DNA from 3 places in the Pseudodonghicola sp. genome. Region 3 is predicted to be linked to each of the others. Evidence: riboswitches for the same ligand, from Rfam matches in the RefSeq annotation. Region 3 holds a riboswitch; each other region holds the start of a gene.

Region 1 (5,789 bases), on a different contig from region 3:
GGCGATCGCCTCGCGCAGGATCTGCGGCGAGGGGTATTGCGCGGTGCCCAGCATCAGCCGGTTTTTCAGATCGATTCCATAGAACATCGCTCAGCCCCCCTGCATCGGTGACAAGACTTCGATCTTCGCGCCGTCGCGCAGCGCGGTGGCCGCCCGCGCCGGGCGCGGCACGAACTGGCCGTCCATCGCGGTCGCGACCGAGGCGGCATCGAAGCCCCGTTCCTCGATCAGCGCCGCCAAGCTCCCCGCGTCGGTCTCGACCGGGGTTCCGTTCAGATCAATCCGCATGGCAAATCTCCTTCGTCATCATCCGGGCAAGCTCCATCGCCAACACCGGAGCCATCAGAAAACCGTGGCGATACATGCCGTTCAGGTGGATCACATCGCCCTGGCGCCGGATCGCGGGCAGGTTGTCGGGGAAAGAGGGACGCAGCCCGGCGCCGGTCTCGATCACCTCGGCCTCGGCGAAGCCGGGATGGATGGTATAGGCCGCCGACAGCAGTTCCATCACCGCGCGGGCGGTGACGGGACCGGCGCGGTCGCTTTCGACCATCGTCGCCCCGACCATATAGCGCCCCGCGCCGCGCGGCACGACATAGCAGGGAAAGCGCGGGTGCAGCAGGCGGATCGGCCGCGACAGCGCCACCTCCGGCGCGTGGAGATAGAGCATCTCGCCGCGCACCGCGCGCAGATCGCCCAGCGCCTTCGCGGCCGCCAGGGCCCGGCAATCCACGATGCGGCCCCGCGGCGGCCCCGCGTGAAAGGCCACCCCACGCGCGATCAGCACCTCGCGCAGATGAAGCAGCGCCCGCCGCGGATCAAGATGCGCCTCGGTCTCGAAAAACAGCCCGCGGGCGAAGCGGCCCGAGAGGTCGGGTTCCAGATCGTCCGGCGCGACCCAACGATGCGCCCGGGTTGCCCGGGCAAAGCGGTCCAGCTCCGCGCCGTCCCGCGCCGGGGCCAGGACCAGCGTGCCGCGATGGGTGACGCCCGGCACATGCTCCGCCCACCAGTCCACCGCCGCCTGACCGCGCGCCACGATCACCTCGGGCGCGCTTTCGCCTTCGCAGAAGGGGGCAAGCATGCCGCCAGCGAGGCGAGAGGCCGGCGCCGGAGCCTCTTCCGGAACGATCACCTCAACCTCGAACCCCGCCTCGGCCAGGGCGGTGGCGGCGCAAAGCCCCGCCACGCCCGATCCCAGGACCGAGATCATTCCGCCGGTGCCTCCGCCGGAACATAAAGCGCGCCGCCTTCGCGGAACTTGGCGGCCATCGCCTCCATGCCCTGCTGTTTCTCGGCCTCGGCACGAATGTCGTGGCTGATCCGCATGGAGCAGAACTTCGGCCCGCACATGGAACAGAAATGCGCCACCTTATGCGCCTCTTTCGGCATGGTCTCGTCATGCATCTCGCGGGCGGTGTCGGGGTCGAGGCCGAGGTTGAATTGATCCTCCCAGCGGAACTCGAACCGCGCCCGTGACAGCGCATCGTCGCGCCGCTGGGCGCCGGGGTGCCCCTTGGCCAGATCGGCGGCATGGGCGGCGAGCTTGTAGGTGATGACGCCAGTCTTCACATCGTCGCGGTCGGGCAGGCCCAGATGCTCCTTGGGCGTCACGTAGCAGAGCATCGCGGTGCCGAACCAGCCGATCATCGCCGCGCCGATGGCGCTGGTGATATGGTCATAGCCCGGCGCGATATCGGTGGTGAGCGGCCCGAGGGTATAGAACGGCGCCTCGTGGCAGTGCTTGAGCTGCTCCTCCATATTGGCCTTGATCTTGTGCATCGGCACATGGCCGGGGCCCTCGATCATCACCTGACAGTCCTTGGCCCAGGCGATCTTGGTCAGCTCGCCCAGCGTGCGCAGCTCGGCGAATTGCGCCTCGTCGTTGGCGTCGGCGATCGAGCCGGGGCGCAGCCCGTCGCCAAGGCTGAACGACACATCATAGCGGCGGCAGATGTCGCAGATCTCGTCGAAATGCTCGTAGAGGAAGCTCTCGCGGTGGTGATGCAGGCACCATTTCGCCATGATGGAGCCGCCGCGGCTGACGATCCCCGTCACCCGTTTCGCCGTCATCGGGATCATGTGCAGCCGCACGCCGGCATGGATGGTGAAGTAATCCACCCCCTGCTCGGCCTGTTCGATCAGCGTGTCGCGGAAGATCTCCCAGGTCAGATCCTCGGCAATGCCACCGACCTTTTCGAGCGCCTGATAGAGCGGCACGGTGCCGATCGGCACCGGGGAGTTGCGCAGGATCCAGTCACGGATGTTGTGGATGTTGCGCCCCGTGGACAGGTCCATCACCGTGTCGGCGCCCCAGCGAATCGCCCAGACCATCTTCTCGACCTCTTCCTCCATCGAGGAGGTGACGGCGGAGTTGCCGATATTGGCGTTGATCTTCACCTTGAAATTGCGGCCGATGATCATCGGTTCCAACTCGCGGTGGTTGATGTTCGCGGGGATGATGGCGCGGCCCTCGGCGACCTCACGACGGACGAACTCGGGCGTCACCAGATCGGGCAGCTCGGCGCCGAAGCTCTCGCCATCACGGGAGTAGGCCTCAAGCCGGCCCTCGTTCTCGCGGATCGCGACGAATTCCATCTCCGGCGTGACGATGCCGGCACGGGCATAGGCGAGCTGGGTGACCGCCCGGTCGCCCACCCCGCGCAGCGGCGGGCGCCGCACCGGGAAGGGCGGGGTCAGCCGGGCGCCGGAGACAAAGCCGTTGTCGGCATCGGTCACCATGCGGCCCTCGTATTCCTCGACCTCGCCGCGCGATTGCAGCCAGCCGCCGCGGACTTCGGGCAGGCCGGTCGCGATGTCGATCCGCGCCTCCGGGTCGGTATATGGGCCCGAGCTGTCATAGACGGTCAGCGGCGCCTCGCCGGTGACGGCGATTTCACGCATCGGCACCCGGATGTCATGGCCTTGGCCACCGACATAGACCTTGCGCGACGCGGGCAGCGCCCCGGTGGTGATGGTGGGAATGGTGTCTTTCATTTCGGTCTCCTCTTCACGATGAGACCCAAGTGAGACTTTTGGCAGAAAGGGACCGCTCAAGCCCCGGATCGCGCCATGCGCAAAGGGCCATCAGCGGCCCGAAAGGACCGCCCTCAGGATCAGAGGAATGCGGAAATGCCCTTCGGTCTTCCTACGCCAGCATCAACTGGGTCAGGTTCAAAGGGTCGCTTCACCGGGGTTTCCCCCTATCAGCCTCTCAGTCCCCTAGGCGGGACTCCCCTGACGTGGGGGCACTATTTGACCGCGCGGCGATCATGTCAATCGGAAAAGGCCCGCGCCCACAGGACTGGCGGCGGCGCGCCGTCAGAGACCGGGGCCAGAGAACCGGGCAGGAGAACCTGGCCAGAGAACCGGCGCCTCAGAAGGTCGCCGGCGTCGCCACCCAGAGGATCCGGCTGACACCCGGGTCGATGTTACGGTAGCGGTGCGGCAGGTTCGAGGCGAAGAAAAAGCTGTCGCCCGGCGCCAGGAAATGGCTGCGGCCGTCGACGATCAACTCGACCCGCCCCTGCAGGATATAGCCGACCTCCTGGCCCGCATGCTGGATGTCGCCGCCACTGTCGGCCCCGGGTTCGAGCGTGTGGATATTCGCGTCGAGCAGAAGCTCGGGGAAGGTTGGCGTCAGCCGTTCCAGCAAGATCGCCGCGCCGTTTTCAGTATGGCTGACCTTGACCGCGGGACGGCTTTCGCCCCGCATCACGCTGATCTCTTCATGGGCGCTGTCTCCGGCGAAGAGATGCACGATCGAGGTATCGAGCGCCGCCAGGATGCGGTGGAGGGTGCGCAACGACGGGGTGGCCTGGTCATTCTCGATCTTCGACAGCATCGACGGCGAACAGCCTACTTCCTCAGCAAGTATGCGCAGCGTTTTCTTGTGAGCCTTGCGGGCCTCGCGCAACCGGGTGCCCAGATCAGACATCGTGCGCGGAGCCGACTCGGCGGGGGCGAGAGTGCCGATATCTTCAGAGTGCTCAATATCCATGCTCACGCGCCCGAACTCCGCCTTCAAATTCATCACAGCACGACTCAAATTCAAATTTTAGCTCAATCGAGCTCAAAAGTTGAACCATATTCAATTTTTTGAGGCAGAGCTTCCTCTGGGTCAAGTCGCCCAAGCAATCTCAGGGAAAGTGGAATGGAATTCAATATGCGAAACAAATTTCACGGGATCGTGCTGGCGGCGACCGCCTGCGCGGGCCTTGCTCTTGCCACCGGCGCCCAGGCCAAGGACACGGTCCAGCTCGGCTTCCTCGGGCCGCTGACGGGGGGCAACTCTTCGGTCGGTCTGGGCGGGCGCAACTCGGCCGAATTGGCGATCAAGCTGCGCAATGCCGATCCGAACTCGAAATACACCTATGAACTCGATGCGCTGGATGACGAATGCAAGCCCAACGTCGGCGTGCAGGTCGCGACCAAACTGGCGACGAACCGCAAGGTCGCGGGCGCGGTGACGCATTATTGCTCGGCGGTGGCGATGGGGACGGTCGATGTCTATCACCGCTTCGGCCTGCCGGCGACGATCTGGGGCGCGGTGCTGCCGGATATCACCTATGGCAATGATTATCCCGAGATCACCCGTGTGAATGGCACGATGATCAACCAGAACGAAACCGCCGCCAAGATGATGACCGGCCTCGGCTACAAGACCTTCGCGATCATCCACGACACCACCGATTACGGCAAAGGCCACTTCACCTATCTGTCTAAGTATCTTGGCGAAGACGGGGCCGAGGTTGTCGGCTCCTTCGGCGTCACCTCGGATCAGCAGGATTTCACCGCTGAACTCACCCAGGTCAAGGCGCTGAACCCCGATGTCGTGGTCTTTGCCGGCCTGACCCCGGGCGGCGTGCGGGTGCGCCAGCAGATGGACAAGCTTGGCATCAATGCCGTGTTCGAAGGTGTGTCGGGGATCAAGTCGGACGCCTTCTTCGAAGGGCTCGGCACCGATCTGGCCGAAGGCACGATGACCTTCCTCGAAGGCGCACCGGCCGAGAAACTGCCGGGCGGCGCCTTCTTCCTGAGCGAATATGAAAAAGCCGGCTACTCGACCCCGCCGGAGGCCTATGGCCCCTTCGCCTTCGCCGCGATGAACCTGCTGATCGACGCGGTCGAGACCGTCGGCCCCGATCGCAAGGCGATCGTCGGCTACATGGGCAAGGTGCAGGATCACCAGTCGATCACCGGGCCGATCAGCTTTGACGATCACGGCCAGAACACCGTCGCCCTGATCACCGGCTATGTCGCCCAGGACGGCAAATGGGTGGTCTGGGAAGACAGCGATTACGCCAAGGGCATCCGCCAGCTTCCGGCCGCGAAATAACACCACAGACCAGTGGCGCGGCGGGCCTGTCCTGCCGCGCCACCTGTTCGAGAAAAGAGGGAATGATGGATTTCGGATTGATCGCCCAATACCTGGCGAACGGCATCCTGCTCGGCACGATGTACGCGCTCGTCGCCGTCGGTTTCACGCTGTTCTTCGGCGTGCTCGATGTCGTCAAGTTCAGCCATGGCGACGTGCTGATGCTGGGCACCTTCATCGGCTTCACCGCCTGGCTGGGGCTTGAGGCCATCGGCGTCACCAACCCCTGGATACAGCTTCTGGGCATCCTGCTGTGCAGCCTTGGCGCCACCGCCCTGATCGGCGCGGCGATCGCGAAATGGCTGGTGCTGCCGCTGAAGAAGGCGCCGCAGCTCAACACCTTGCTGATCACGCTGATGCTGGGCACCGCGATCCGCGAGGTGGTGCGGCTGTTCTATCCGAACGGTTCCAA
Region 2 (5,789 bases), on a different contig from region 3:
GGGGCTGATGGCCGCGGTGCCTCGGCTCGACGAAAAGGGCAGCCGGCTGGAGACCATCCCCGGATCGGTGCCGCCGCCCTGGGCGATGCCCAAGGGCTGCCGCTTCGCCTCGCGCTGCCCGCTGGCGACCCAGCAATGCCGCGCCGAACAACCGCCGCTGCGCGCGATCGACGGGGACCGGCTGGTCGCCTGCTGGCGTGCGCCCATCGAGGAGATCGCCGCATGAAACCCCTGGTTCTGGAAGTCAAAGGCCTGACCAAGCATTTCCCCTTGGGGGCGGGCATGTTCCGCAAGGCTGTGAATGTGGTGCAGGCGGTCTCGGATGTCTCCTTCACCGTCGCCGCCGGTGAAACGCTGGCGATCGTCGGCGAATCCGGTTGCGGCAAGTCCACCACCGGTCGCGCCGTCATGCGGCTGATCGAACCCACCGCCGGGTCGGTCAAGCTGGACGGCGAGGAGATCACCGAATTGTCCCCCGGCCGGTTGCAGGCGACCCGGCGCAACATGCAGATGGTGTTCCAGGATCCCTTCGGGTCGCTGAACCCGCGCATGACGGTGCGCGAGACGTTGATGGAGCCGATCCTGCTGCATGGCGTCGCCTCGGGCGAGCGGGCCAAGCATTGGGTCGACGAGCTGTTGAAGACGGTGGGCCTGGCGGAACATCACGCCGACCGTTATCCGCATGAATTCTCCGGCGGTCAGCGGCAGCGGATCTGCATCGCCCGCGCCCTGTCGACCCGGCCGCGGCTGATCGTCTGCGACGAACCGGTCTCGGCGCTCGACGTCTCGGTGCAGGCGCAGATCGTCAACCTGTTGCAGGATCTGCAGGCGCAGCTTGGGCTGGCCTATGTCTTCATCAGCCACGACCTGTCGGTGGTGCGCCATATCGCCGACCGGGTGGCGGTGATGTATCTGGGCCGGATCGTCGAACAGGCGCCGGCCGAGCAGCTCTTCGCCGATCCGCGCCATCCCTATACCCGTGCGCTGATCACCGCCGCGCCGCGCCCGGTGCCAGGGCTGCGTGCCGCGACCGAGGCGCCGGAGGGCGATGCGCCTTCGGCGCTGAACCCGCCATCGGGCTGTGCCTTCCATCCGCGTTGCCCGCTGGCGAGCGACATCTGCAAGCAGACCCGCCCCGAGCTGACGGCGGTGGGCGAGGGCGAGACGCTGGTCGCCTGCCATCACGCCGACGCGCCCGCACCGGTGGCGCTGGAACCGGCGCCGCCGGCCTCGGCCACGCTTGCCGCGCGGTTGTCGGTTCTGGCCGCCGCCCGTGCCGCGGCCGAGGTCGGGGCCGAGGGCTAGGGATCATCGGCGTCTCGCATCCTTCCCCCCGCCGGGGGGAGGAAAGACCCGCCTGAGGCCGCTCAGGCGGGGAGGCGGCGATCGCGGATCATCTGGATGACCCATGCGGTCGATTGTTCGATGTCGGTCCGGATGTGATCTTCGAGCAGATTGGCGTCGCCGCCCTGCAACGCGGCGAGAATGCGGGCGTGATTGTCGCGCCCGACGCCCACACTGCCATAATCGGGATAGATGACATTGAGATAGGAGCCCATTTTCAACCAGCAGGTTTCGATGATCTTCAGTAGGGCAGGCATATTGGCGGCCTCGTAGAGCCCGAAGTGGAACTGCCAGTTGAGCTGCATCAGCTTGGCATGTTCCTTCTCTTTGTCGGTCTTGGCGAATTGGCTGTTGATCTCGCTCAGCCGGTCGAAGTCCTTGGGGGCGAGATTGGGCATCGCCTCGCGCGCGGCCAGCCCTTCCAGGCGGATGCGGATCAGGGACAATTCGCGAATGCGGGGCTCGTCCAGGCTGGGCACGAAGACCGTGCCATTGGCGCCACTTTCCAGAACCCCCTCGGCCATCAGGTTGTAAAGCGCTTCGCGTGCCGGGGTCAGGCTGACGTTGAGCGCATTTGCAACCGCCCGAATCGTGAGCTTTTCGCCCGGCCGGAATCGCCCGTCCATCAGCGCGGAGCGCAGTTCCTCGCGCACAATGGCACCGAGCGTTTCCTTGCGGGCAACGGGGGCAATACTGTCAAGCGCCGACGACATGAAGACCTCAATAGTTGTGTTTTTGTTATGTCATACAATTAATGGTGTTCACAGGGAAAAGGCTTTGGCGGTCGACTGACCCGGCGTCCGCTGGCTTGCCGTCTCCCACGGTCGCAGGCGTGCAATCGGCCCGGACGCGGGCCGCCTGGAACCGGCGGGCGGGCGCGGTGATCCTGGTCGCGTGCCGCCGGGTGAGGGGACGAGCCGATCGAGATGCAGGGTAACCTCGGGCCCGACCGTCGGGCCGGCCCTCCCGATCTCCCAGACAGGTGGGCCGCCCGCCGTCTGCCGCCGGCGCGGAGTTGGCCCTGCTTGACATCTCCCCGTTGCGGGCGTTGATTGCGCCACAGACAGGGGCGTCCGTGCATGCGGGCTGAGAAGAACCCTCCGAACCTGAACCAGATCATGCTGGCGTAGGGAGTCTGCAAGCCGGTCAGCCGATCCCGCGCGGGATCTTGCGCCGTCTTCGCTCTCCTCGCCTGGGCACAAGGCGAGACGGATGGACGAGACCGGGCTATATCTGCGCGACATGCGGGCCGAGGCGCCGCTGATCCACAATATCACCAATTTCGTGGCGATGAATATCATGGCCAATGTGCTGTTGGCCGCTGGCGCCTCGCCCGCCATGGTCCATGCGCGGGAGGAGGCGGCGGAATTCGCCGCCTTGGCGCGGGCGCTGACGGTCAATATCGGCACCATTGATCCCGCCTGGGCCGAGGCGATGTTGGACTGCGCCGGAGTGATGGCCGATCTGGGGCGTCCCTGGGTCTTCGACCCGGTGGGGGTGGGGGCGACGCGGTTCCGTCAGGACCTGTCGGTCCGGCTGCTCGACCTGCGCCCAACCGTGGTGCGCGGCAATGCCTCGGAAATCTTGGCGCTGGCCGGGCTCGGTGGCGGTGGCCGTGGGGTTGACGCCGGCGACAGCGTCGCCGCGGCGGAAACGGCGGCGCGCGCTCTGGCGCTGCGGACCGGCTCGGTCGTCGCGGTGTCCGGCCCGGTCGATTTCGTCACCGACGGCAGCCGGGCGTTGCGGGTGGCGAATGGCCATGCGCTGATGCCAAAGGTCACGGCGCTGGGCTGTTCGCTGAACGGGGTGATCGCGGCCTTTTGCGTCGGTCACCCGGCACCTGAGGCGACTGCGGCGGCGCTGGCCTTCTACGGTCTGGCGGGAGAGGTCGCGGGGCAGGGCGCGCAGGGGCCGGGCAGCTTCCAGGTGGCCTTCCTCGATGCGCTGCACGCCCTGACGCCCGAGGCGGTGAGCGCGGGCGCGAAGGTGACCGTGGCATGATCGGGCGCACCATCGGGCCAGTCTATGTCGTCACCGACCCCGAGGGGCCGATCCCGGTGATCGACCAGGCGCGGGCCGCCGCCCGGGGCGGCGCCTGGGCGGTGCAACTGCGCGACAAGCATGCCTCGGATGCCGAGCTGCACGCGCTGGCCGTCGCCCTATTGCCCGAGATGGAGGCGTTCGGCGTGCGGCTGATCATCAACGACCGGCTGGAGGTGGCGCTGAGCGCCGGGGCGCATGGCCTCCATATCGGGCAGGGCGATGGCGATCCCCGGCTGGTCCGGCAACGGCTGGGGCCCGATCCGATCCTCGGGCTCTCCATCGAGACGGTGGCGCAGGCGGGTCATGTGCCGGCGGGGGTCGATTACATCGGTGCCGGCCCGGTGCGCGCCACCGCGACCAAGCCTGACCATGCCCTGCCCATCGGCATGGGGGGGCTGGCGCAGATCGTCGCCGCCGTCTCTGTGCCCACCGTTGCCATCGGCGGGCTCGGGCTGGGCGATGCGGCGGCGTTGCAAGCGGCGGGGGCGGTCGGGTTGGCGGGGGTCACCGCGGGGACCCGGGCCCCCGACCCGCAGGCCGCGACCCGTGCCCTTTTTGATGAATGGAGCCGCGCATGATCCCCAATATCCTTTCCATTGCCGGGTCCGACCCTTCGGGCGGGGCGGGCATCCAGGCCGATATCAAGGCGATTTCGGCCAATGGTGGCTATGCGATGGCGGCGCTGACTGCCTTGACGGCGCAGAACACCTGCGGGGTCAGCGCCGTCGATCCGGTGCGCCCCGAGATGATCCGCGACCAGATCGCGATGATCCGCCAGGACATCCGCATCGACGCGGTCAAGATCGGCATGTTGGGCTCCGCCCCGATCATCGCCGCCGTCGCCGGCGCGCTGGAAGGGTTGGACGCCCCCATCGTGCTCGACCCGGTGATGGTGGCGAAAAGCGGCGATCGCCTGCTGGCGGCCGAGGCGGTGGCGGCGCTGGGCCGGCTGCTGCCCCGGGCGCGGGTGATCACCCCGAACCTGCCCGAGGCCGCCGATCTGCTGGGCCGCCCCGAGGCCACCAATCGGGCCGAGATGGAGGAACAGGCGCGCGCGCTGCTGGCGCTGGGGCCTCAGGCGGTGCTGCTGAAGGGCGGGCATCTGGCGGCTGAGGACTGCCCCGATCTGCTGGTCGAGGGAGAGGTCTGCCATTGGATCACCGGGCCGCGCCATGCCACCGCCAACACCCATGGCACCGGCTGCACCCTGTCGTCGGCACTGGCCTGCTGGCTGGGGCACGGCCTGCCGCTGGTGCAGGCGGTCGAGCGCGCCAAGGCCTATGTCGCCGGCGCCATCGCTGCGGCTGACCAATTGCAGGTGGGCCATGGCCATGGCCCCACCAATCACTTCTTCACTCTCGCCGAAAGGGCCGAGCCATGATCAAACCGCTTCAGGACCAGACCGTCCTTGTCACCGGCGCCGGCCGCGGCCTTGGCGCCGCGATCGCCCGTGCCTTTGCGCGCGAAGGCGCCCGGGTCGCCATCAACTATCGCAACAGCGACGCCGCCGCCCGGGCGCTGGCCGAGGAACTGGGGCCGCGCGCCCAGGCTTTCCGCGCCGATGTCACCCGGCCGGAAGAGGTCGCCGGGATGGTCGCGGCGATCACCGACAGCCTTGGGGCGCCGGACGTGCTGGTGCATAACGCGCTGGCCGATTTCTCCTTCAACGGCGAGGCGCGCGCGCATCTCGACCAGTTGAGCTGGGCTGAGATCGCGCGGCAGACCGAAACCGCTGTCGGCGGGGCGCTCAACTGCCTGCAGGCGCTGCGCGGTCACTTCGCGGCGCAGGCCTATGGGCGGGTTGTCACCATCGGCACCAATCTGGTGCAAAACCCGGTGGTGCCCTATCACGATTACACCACCGCCAAGGCGGCGCTGCTGGGCTTTACCCGCACCGCCGCGAAGGAACTGGGGCCCCTGGGCGTAACGGTCAACATGGTGTCGGGCGGGCTGCTGCGCACCACTGACGCCAGCGCCGCCACGCCCGAGGCGGTTTTCGACATCATCGCCAGCCAGACGCCGCTGGGGCAGGTGACGACGCCGCAGGAATTGGCCGATGCGGTGCTGTTCTTCGCCTCGCCCTGGGCACGGGCGGTCACCGGGCAGAACCTGGTGGTCGATGGTGGGCTGGTCTTCGACTGAGGCTTGCCGGAAACGGGCCGGGACCATAGGCGCCCCGGCCCGTCACCTTACAGATATTTGGTCGGGATGACGGTGGTGAACTTCAGTTCCTCCATCGAAATCATCGAATTGACCTGGCTGAAATCCAGTCGCTCGATCATCCGCTTGTAGACCGCGTCATAGGTCGCCATGTCCGGCACCACGACCTTGAGGATGTAATCCACCGTCCCGGTCAGCCGATAGGCTTCGAGGATTTCCGGGATCTCGTCGATCAGCGCCCG
Region 3 (5,789 bases):
TGGCACGCCGATGTGGTCGACCGCGCGCTTGACGGCTTCCTGCAACTGATCCCCGCCGATCAGGTCGATGTCTTCGACGTGCCCGGCGCCTTCGAGATGCCGCTGCTCGCCCGCGATCTGGCGGCGACCGGCCGATATGCCGCCGTGGCCTGCGCCGCGCTGGTGGTCGATGGCGGCATCTACCGCCACGACTTCGTCGCCCAGGCGGTGGTTGACGGGTTGATGCGCGCCGGGCTCGACACCGGGGTGCCGGTGCTCTCGGTTTCGCTGACGCCGCACCATTATCAGGAAACCCCGCAGCATACCGAGTTTTTCCGCGCCCATTTCGTCCAGAAGGGCCGTGAGACCGCCGAGGCCGCGCTCGCCATCACCAGGGCCCGCGCCGCTCTTCTGCCGCTGGCCGCGGAATGATGCCGCGCCGGAGGGACAACCCTCCGGCCGCTCATCGCTGACGCTCCTGGCTCGAATTGCGGTCGCGCGAAGCGTCGCATTTTGCGATTGCCGTGTTTCGCAGATCAATGCCCCCGTTCGCGGCTGAAAACGGTCCACTGGACCGTTTTCCGGGCGCAGCTCACCCCCGTCTTTTTCTAGCCTTAAATATCCCGGGGGAATCGCCGCAGGCGATGGGGGCAGCGCCCCCTACCCTTCCCCCAGATAGGCCCTGAGCACCGGCGGCGGGGTATCGAGCAACACCGCCACCGGCTGCGGCGCCGATGCCACCCCATCGGCCACCAGAATGGCCTGATCGGCGATCCGCCGGGCGTCGGCGGGGTCGTGGCTGATCATCATCAGCGTGGCGCCGCTCTCTTCCGCCAGCTCGGCGACCAGCTCCAGCATCTCCACCTTCAGCGCCGGGCCCAGCGCCGCGAAAGGCTCGTCCAGCAACAAAAGCGGCTTGCTCTGCAGCAATACCCGCGCCAGCGCCGCCCGGCTCTGCTGCCCGCCCGACAGCTCGGCGGGCCGGCGCGCCTCCAGCCCCTCCAGCCCGACCCGTGCCAGCGCCTGCCGCACCCGATCCCAATGCGCCGACGTCAGCCGCAGATCGGGACTGAGCCCGAGACCCGCGTTCTGTGCCACGCTCAGATGCGGAAACAGGTTGCCGTCCTGAAACAACATCGCCACCGGCCGCGCGCCCGGGGCGTCACGGCTGATGTCGCGCCCGTCCCAGAGGATCCGCCCCGCCGCCAGATCGCGAAACCCGGCGATCGCCTCAAGAAGCGTGGTCTTGCCCGCCCCCGAAGGGCCGATCACCGCCACCCGCGCCCCGGTCTCGACCTGCCAGTCGGCGCGCAGGGTGAAATCGCCCGACCGGATCTGCACCCCCTCAAGCCTCAGCATGGCGGCGCCCTCCGCGGTCGAAGAGCCAGAACACCAGCACCGAAAGCGCCAGCAACAGCAGCGCCGCGCCGGCCGCAGCCTCCATCCGATAGGCGCCCATCAGGCGATAGATCTGCAAGGGCAAGGTGGCGACCTCCTGATCGGCAAAAAGTGCGATGACCCCCAGATCGCCCATCGACAGCGCCGCGGCAAGACCGGCGGCGAAACCGATCTGCGGCCGCATCCGGGGCCAGAGCACCAGCCGCAGAAACCCCAGGCGCCCCATGTTCAGGCTGAGCGCCAGACGCCCGAAATCGCCGATCACCGCCCGCGCCTGCGGCACCAGGATGCGCAGCGCGAAGGGCAGCGCCATCAGCGCGTTGACCAGCGCCGTCACCGGCAGCGCCAAGGCCGCCGGATCGGCAAAGGGATAGATCACGATGAAGGCGCCGGTGCCGATCACCAGGGGCGACACTGCCATGCCCAGAAGCCCGGCGCCCTCGACCCAGCCGGGATGACGCACAAGCGCCACCGCCACCGCCATCGGCAGGGCGATCAGCAGCAATATCACCGTGCTGCCCGCCGCGATCAGCAGCGAATTCAGCGCCGCCCGCCAGACACTGGCCGGCAGGGCAGAGAGGCCTGTCACGCCCTCGGCCGTGATGGCGGCAAGCGGCAGCAGCAGGAACAGCGCGGCGAGCCCGATCGCCAGCCAGTCCTGAACCTTCAGCCCCCGGCCGCCGGCATCCCATCGCCGGATCGCGCGATCGAGGCCGGCGCCGAAGCCTTCCCCCATCGCCGCGCGCAGGGCCAGCGCGGCAGCCGCGCCGGTCAGGGCGATCTGCAGCACCGACAACAGCGCCGCACGGCCCAGATCGAAATCGAAGCGGAAGGCCTGATAGATCGCCAGCTCCACCGTCGTCGCGCGCGGGCCGCCCCCCAGCGTCAGCGCCACCGCGAAGGAGGTGAGGCAGATGGCGAAGATCACCGCCAGCGCCCCCGGCGCCACCCTGCGCAGCATCGGCCATTCCAGCAACCGCCAGATCGCCGCCGGCCCGGCGCCAAGCTGGGCGGCCAGACGAAACCGCTCTGCCGGGATTTCCTGCCAGCCCTGCAGGATCAACCGTGTCGCCAGCGGCAGGTTGAAGAAGACATGTGCCAGCACCACCCCATGCAGCCCATAGATGCGCAGCGGCGGCAGGCCGACCAGGCCCAGGCCCTGGCTGATCCAGCCCGAGCGGCCGAAGACGGCCAGAAGCCCCAGCACCGCGACGATCACCGGCAGGATGAAAGGCGCCCCCATCAGCGCGATCAGCGCGGCGCGGCCCGGGAACCGCCGTCGCGCCAGGGCCCGCGCCACCGGCAGGGCGAACACCACGCTCAATCCCGCCGACAGCGCCGCCTGCAGCACGGTAAAGCGCACCGCCTGCCAATCGGCGGGCCCAAGACCGATCCCGGTCTCCGCCCGCCAGAATACCGCCGCCAGCGCGCCGAGGATCAGCACCGCGACGCCAAGCGCCGCGACGATCCCCGGCGCCGGGCTCAGCGGCCGAGCGCGGCGAGCCATTCGGCCAGCGCCGGATCGCGCAGCGCCGCCGCCTCATCCGGCGAGAACAGCAGCGCCTTCTTGGGCTGGGTCAGGGTTTCGAACCCCTTGGGCAGCCCCTCGGCCGGGGTGACGGCGGGATACATCCAGTTGGTGGTCGGGATCACCGACTGGAAGGCGTCGGTCACCATGAACTGCAGGAACTGATCCGCCAGCTCCGGCTGATCGGAGGCCGCCAGCTTGCCGGCGACCTCGACCTGCATGTAATGGCCCTCGTCAAACAGCGCGGTGGTCTTGCTGTCGTCGCCTTCCGCGATCAGGTGATAGGCCGGCGAGGTGGTATAGGAGAGCACCATGTCGGCCTCGCCATCCAGGAACAGCCCGTATGCCTCGGACCAGCCCTTGGTGACGGTGACGATATTGTCGGAAAGGCCTTTCCAGATCGCCGGAGCCTCATCGCCATAGGCGGCCTTCACCCACATCAACAGACCCAAGCCGGGGGTGGAGGAACGCGGATCCTGGATCACGATCTTCAGATCGCTGTCGGCGAGTTCGCGGAAACTGTGCGGCGCGGCCAGATCGCGGTTCTGCACGAAGGCGAAATAGCCCCAGTCATAGGGGATGAACTCATCATCCGACCATTCGACCGGCAGGCTGTAATCGGCTTTGACCGAGACCGGCGCGAACAGCCCGGTCGACCGCGCCGCCGCGGTCAGGTTGGTATCGAGGCCAAGCACCACATCGGCCTCCGACCGCTTGCCCTCGAGCCGCACCCGCGCCAGCAGCGCGGCACCATCGCCGGCGGCGACGAATTTCAGATCGCAACCGCATTGCGCCTCGAAGGCCTTCTCGATCGCCGGGCCCGGGCCCCATTCGCTGACGAAACTGTCATAGGTATAGACGGTCAGCACGGGAGTCTCGGCGGCGGCCATCTGGCCTGCTGCGCTGGTGATCAGTCCCGCTGCAAATGCAAGATACTTCATGGCATCCTCCTTTGCGGCGTCGGGGCAAGGTGGAGGCATGTCCATAAACCTTCCCTCCGCCGGTATGAGCCGGTTCAGGTTCAACGGGTTCGCGCAATGCATCTCAGCCCGATCAGGCACCCCGAGGTGGCGCCGACCCTATGCGCGGGGAGGATATGAGGCAAGCGGATTGACGGCTCGGGCCCCGGTCCCTGATCGGAACGCGCCTGCGGCGCGTGCCTCCGGCGGCCGTATTTGGGCCGAGAAGAAGCTGGAGACCCGCCCGGATTTGGCTGCCGGAGGCACGCTGTCAAAGGGCGGTATCCGCTGGCGGCCCGGCCTTGGCTGCCCCGGCCCGGTCGGCACCAGCCCGTGAATCCGCTTGAGCCACACGGCGCGCGCCGCTAATCACCGCAGCAAAGGAGAGCCCCCATGTCCATCAATACATTCGGCCATCTCTTCCGCGTCACCACCTGGGGCGAAAGCCACGGGCCGGCGCTTGGCGCCACGGTGGACGGCTGCCCGCCGGGCATCGCCATCGACGAGCCGATGATCCAGCGCTGGCTGGACCTGCGCAAGCCCGGGACCAGCAAATACACCACCCAGCGGCGCGAACCCGATGCGGTCAGGATCCTCTCCGGCGTCTTCGAGGGGCGGACCACCGGCACGCCGGTGCAGCTGATGATCGAGAACACCGACCAGCGGTCCAAGGACTACTCCGAAATCATGGAGAAGTTCCGCCCGGGTCACGCCGATATCACCTATTGGCAGAAATACGGCATCCGCGATTATCGCGGCGGCGGGCGATCGTCGGCGCGGGAAACCGCGGCGCGGGTCGCCGCCGGCGGGCTGGCGCGCGCCGCCCTGTCGGACCTGGCGCCGGGGATCGAGATTCAGGGTTACATGACCCAGATCGGGCCGCACGGGATCGATCGGGCGCGCTTTGACGCCGAAGCGATCGGCCAGAACCCGTTCTGGTGCCCGGATGCGGAAGCGGCGGAGACCTGGGCCGGGTATATGGACGCCCTGCGCAAATCCGGCAATTCGGTCGGCGCCATCGTCGAGGTGGTGGCGCGCGGCGTGCCCGCCGGCCTTGGCGCGCCGATCTATGGCAAGCTCGACACCGATCTGGCCGCTGCGATGATGTCGATCAACGCCGTCAAGGGCGTCGAGATCGGCGAGGGCATGGCCGCCGCGCTGCTGACCGGCGAAGAGAACGCCGACGAGATCTTCATCGGCCCGGACGGCAAACCGGCCTATTCCTCGAACCACGCCGGCGGCATTCTGGGCGGCATCTCCACCGGGCAGGAGATCGTGGTGCGCTTTGCGGTGAAACCGACCTCCTCGATCCTGAAGACACGGGCGACCATCACCAAATCCGGGCAGGAAACCGAGATCATCACCAAGGGGCGGCACGACCCCTGCGTCGGCATCCGCGCGGTGCCGGTGGGCGAGGCGATGATGGCCTGCGTGATTCTCGACCATATCCTGCTGAACCGCGGCCAGATCGGCGGCGCGGTGGGCGAGACCCGGGGCCGCATTGGCTGACCTCGACGGGTTGCGCGCGCGGCTGCGGCAGATCGCGGCCGATGGCATGGCGCAGGACAGCGCCCATGATCTGACCCATCTCGACCGGGTCTGGGCCAATGCCCGCGCCATCGCCGGGAACGATGTCGACGGAGAGGTTCTGCTGGCGGCCTGCTATCTGCACGATCTGGTCAACCTGCCGAAGGACAGCCTCGACCGCGCCCGCGCCTCGACCCTCGCGGCCGAGGCGGCGGCGCCGGTCCTGCGCGATCTGGGGTTCGGCGAAGACCGGATCGCCGCCGCCCAACACGCCATCGCCGCGCATAGCTTCTCGGCCGGCATCGCGCCGGAAACGCCAGAGGCGCGGGCCCTGCGCGACGCCGACCGGCTGGATGCGCTGGGGGCGGTGGGCATCGCGCGCTGCTTCGCGGTCTCGG

The links. Region 3 has a riboswitch for thiamine pyrophosphate ahead of thiB (thiamine ABC transporter substrate binding subunit). Riboswitches for the same ligand answer to the same signal wherever they lie in the genome.
Region 1: linked by a shared signal. The riboswitch ahead of thiC (phosphomethylpyrimidine synthase ThiC) and the one ahead of thiB (thiamine ABC transporter substrate binding subunit) in region 3 are both predicted to bind thiamine pyrophosphate.
Region 2: linked by a shared signal. The riboswitch ahead of thiM (hydroxyethylthiazole kinase) and the one ahead of thiB (thiamine ABC transporter substrate binding subunit) in region 3 are both predicted to bind thiamine pyrophosphate.

What each region holds. Positions count from the first base shown of each region.
Region 1 covers NZ_JBLWVT010000003.1:252,793-258,581, reverse strand. The annotation lists gene ACN0V4_RS07040 (thiazole synthase) at 1-87, opposite strand, end outside; gene thiS (sulfur carrier protein ThiS) at 91-288, opposite strand; gene ACN0V4_RS07030 (FAD-dependent oxidoreductase) at 278-1,213, opposite strand; gene thiC (phosphomethylpyrimidine synthase ThiC) at 1,210-2,997, opposite strand; TPP riboswitch at 3,129-3,249, opposite strand; gene ACN0V4_RS07020 (cupin domain-containing protein) at 3,377-4,000, opposite strand; gene ACN0V4_RS07015 (branched-chain amino acid ABC transporter substrate-binding protein) at 4,166-5,338, shown strand; gene ACN0V4_RS07010 (branched-chain amino acid ABC transporter permease) at 5,404-5,789, shown strand, end outside.
Region 2 covers NZ_JBLWVT010000002.1:12,288-18,076, forward strand. The annotation lists gene ACN0V4_RS03170 (ABC transporter ATP-binding protein) at 1-226, shown strand, start outside; gene ACN0V4_RS03175 (ABC transporter ATP-binding protein) at 223-1,305, shown strand; gene ACN0V4_RS03180 (GntR family transcriptional regulator) at 1,368-2,057, opposite strand; TPP riboswitch at 2,400-2,494, shown strand; gene thiM (hydroxyethylthiazole kinase) at 2,557-3,345, shown strand; gene thiE (thiamine phosphate synthase) at 3,342-3,965, shown strand; gene thiD (bifunctional hydroxymethylpyrimidine kinase/phosphomethylpyrimidine kinase) at 3,962-4,768, shown strand; gene ACN0V4_RS03200 (3-oxoacyl-ACP reductase) at 4,765-5,529, shown strand; gene ACN0V4_RS03205 (Lrp/AsnC family transcriptional regulator) at 5,577-5,789, opposite strand, start outside.
Region 3 covers NZ_JBLWVT010000012.1:27,073-32,861, reverse strand. The annotation lists gene ACN0V4_RS19570 (6,7-dimethyl-8-ribityllumazine synthase) at 1-411, shown strand, start outside; gene ACN0V4_RS19565 (ATP-binding cassette domain-containing protein) at 640-1,338, opposite strand; gene ACN0V4_RS19560 (thiamine/thiamine pyrophosphate ABC transporter permease ThiP) at 1,325-2,884, opposite strand; gene thiB (thiamine ABC transporter substrate binding subunit) at 2,860-3,846, opposite strand; TPP riboswitch at 3,881-3,980, opposite strand; gene aroC (chorismate synthase) at 4,258-5,373, shown strand; gene ACN0V4_RS19545 (HD domain-containing protein) at 5,366-5,789, shown strand, end outside.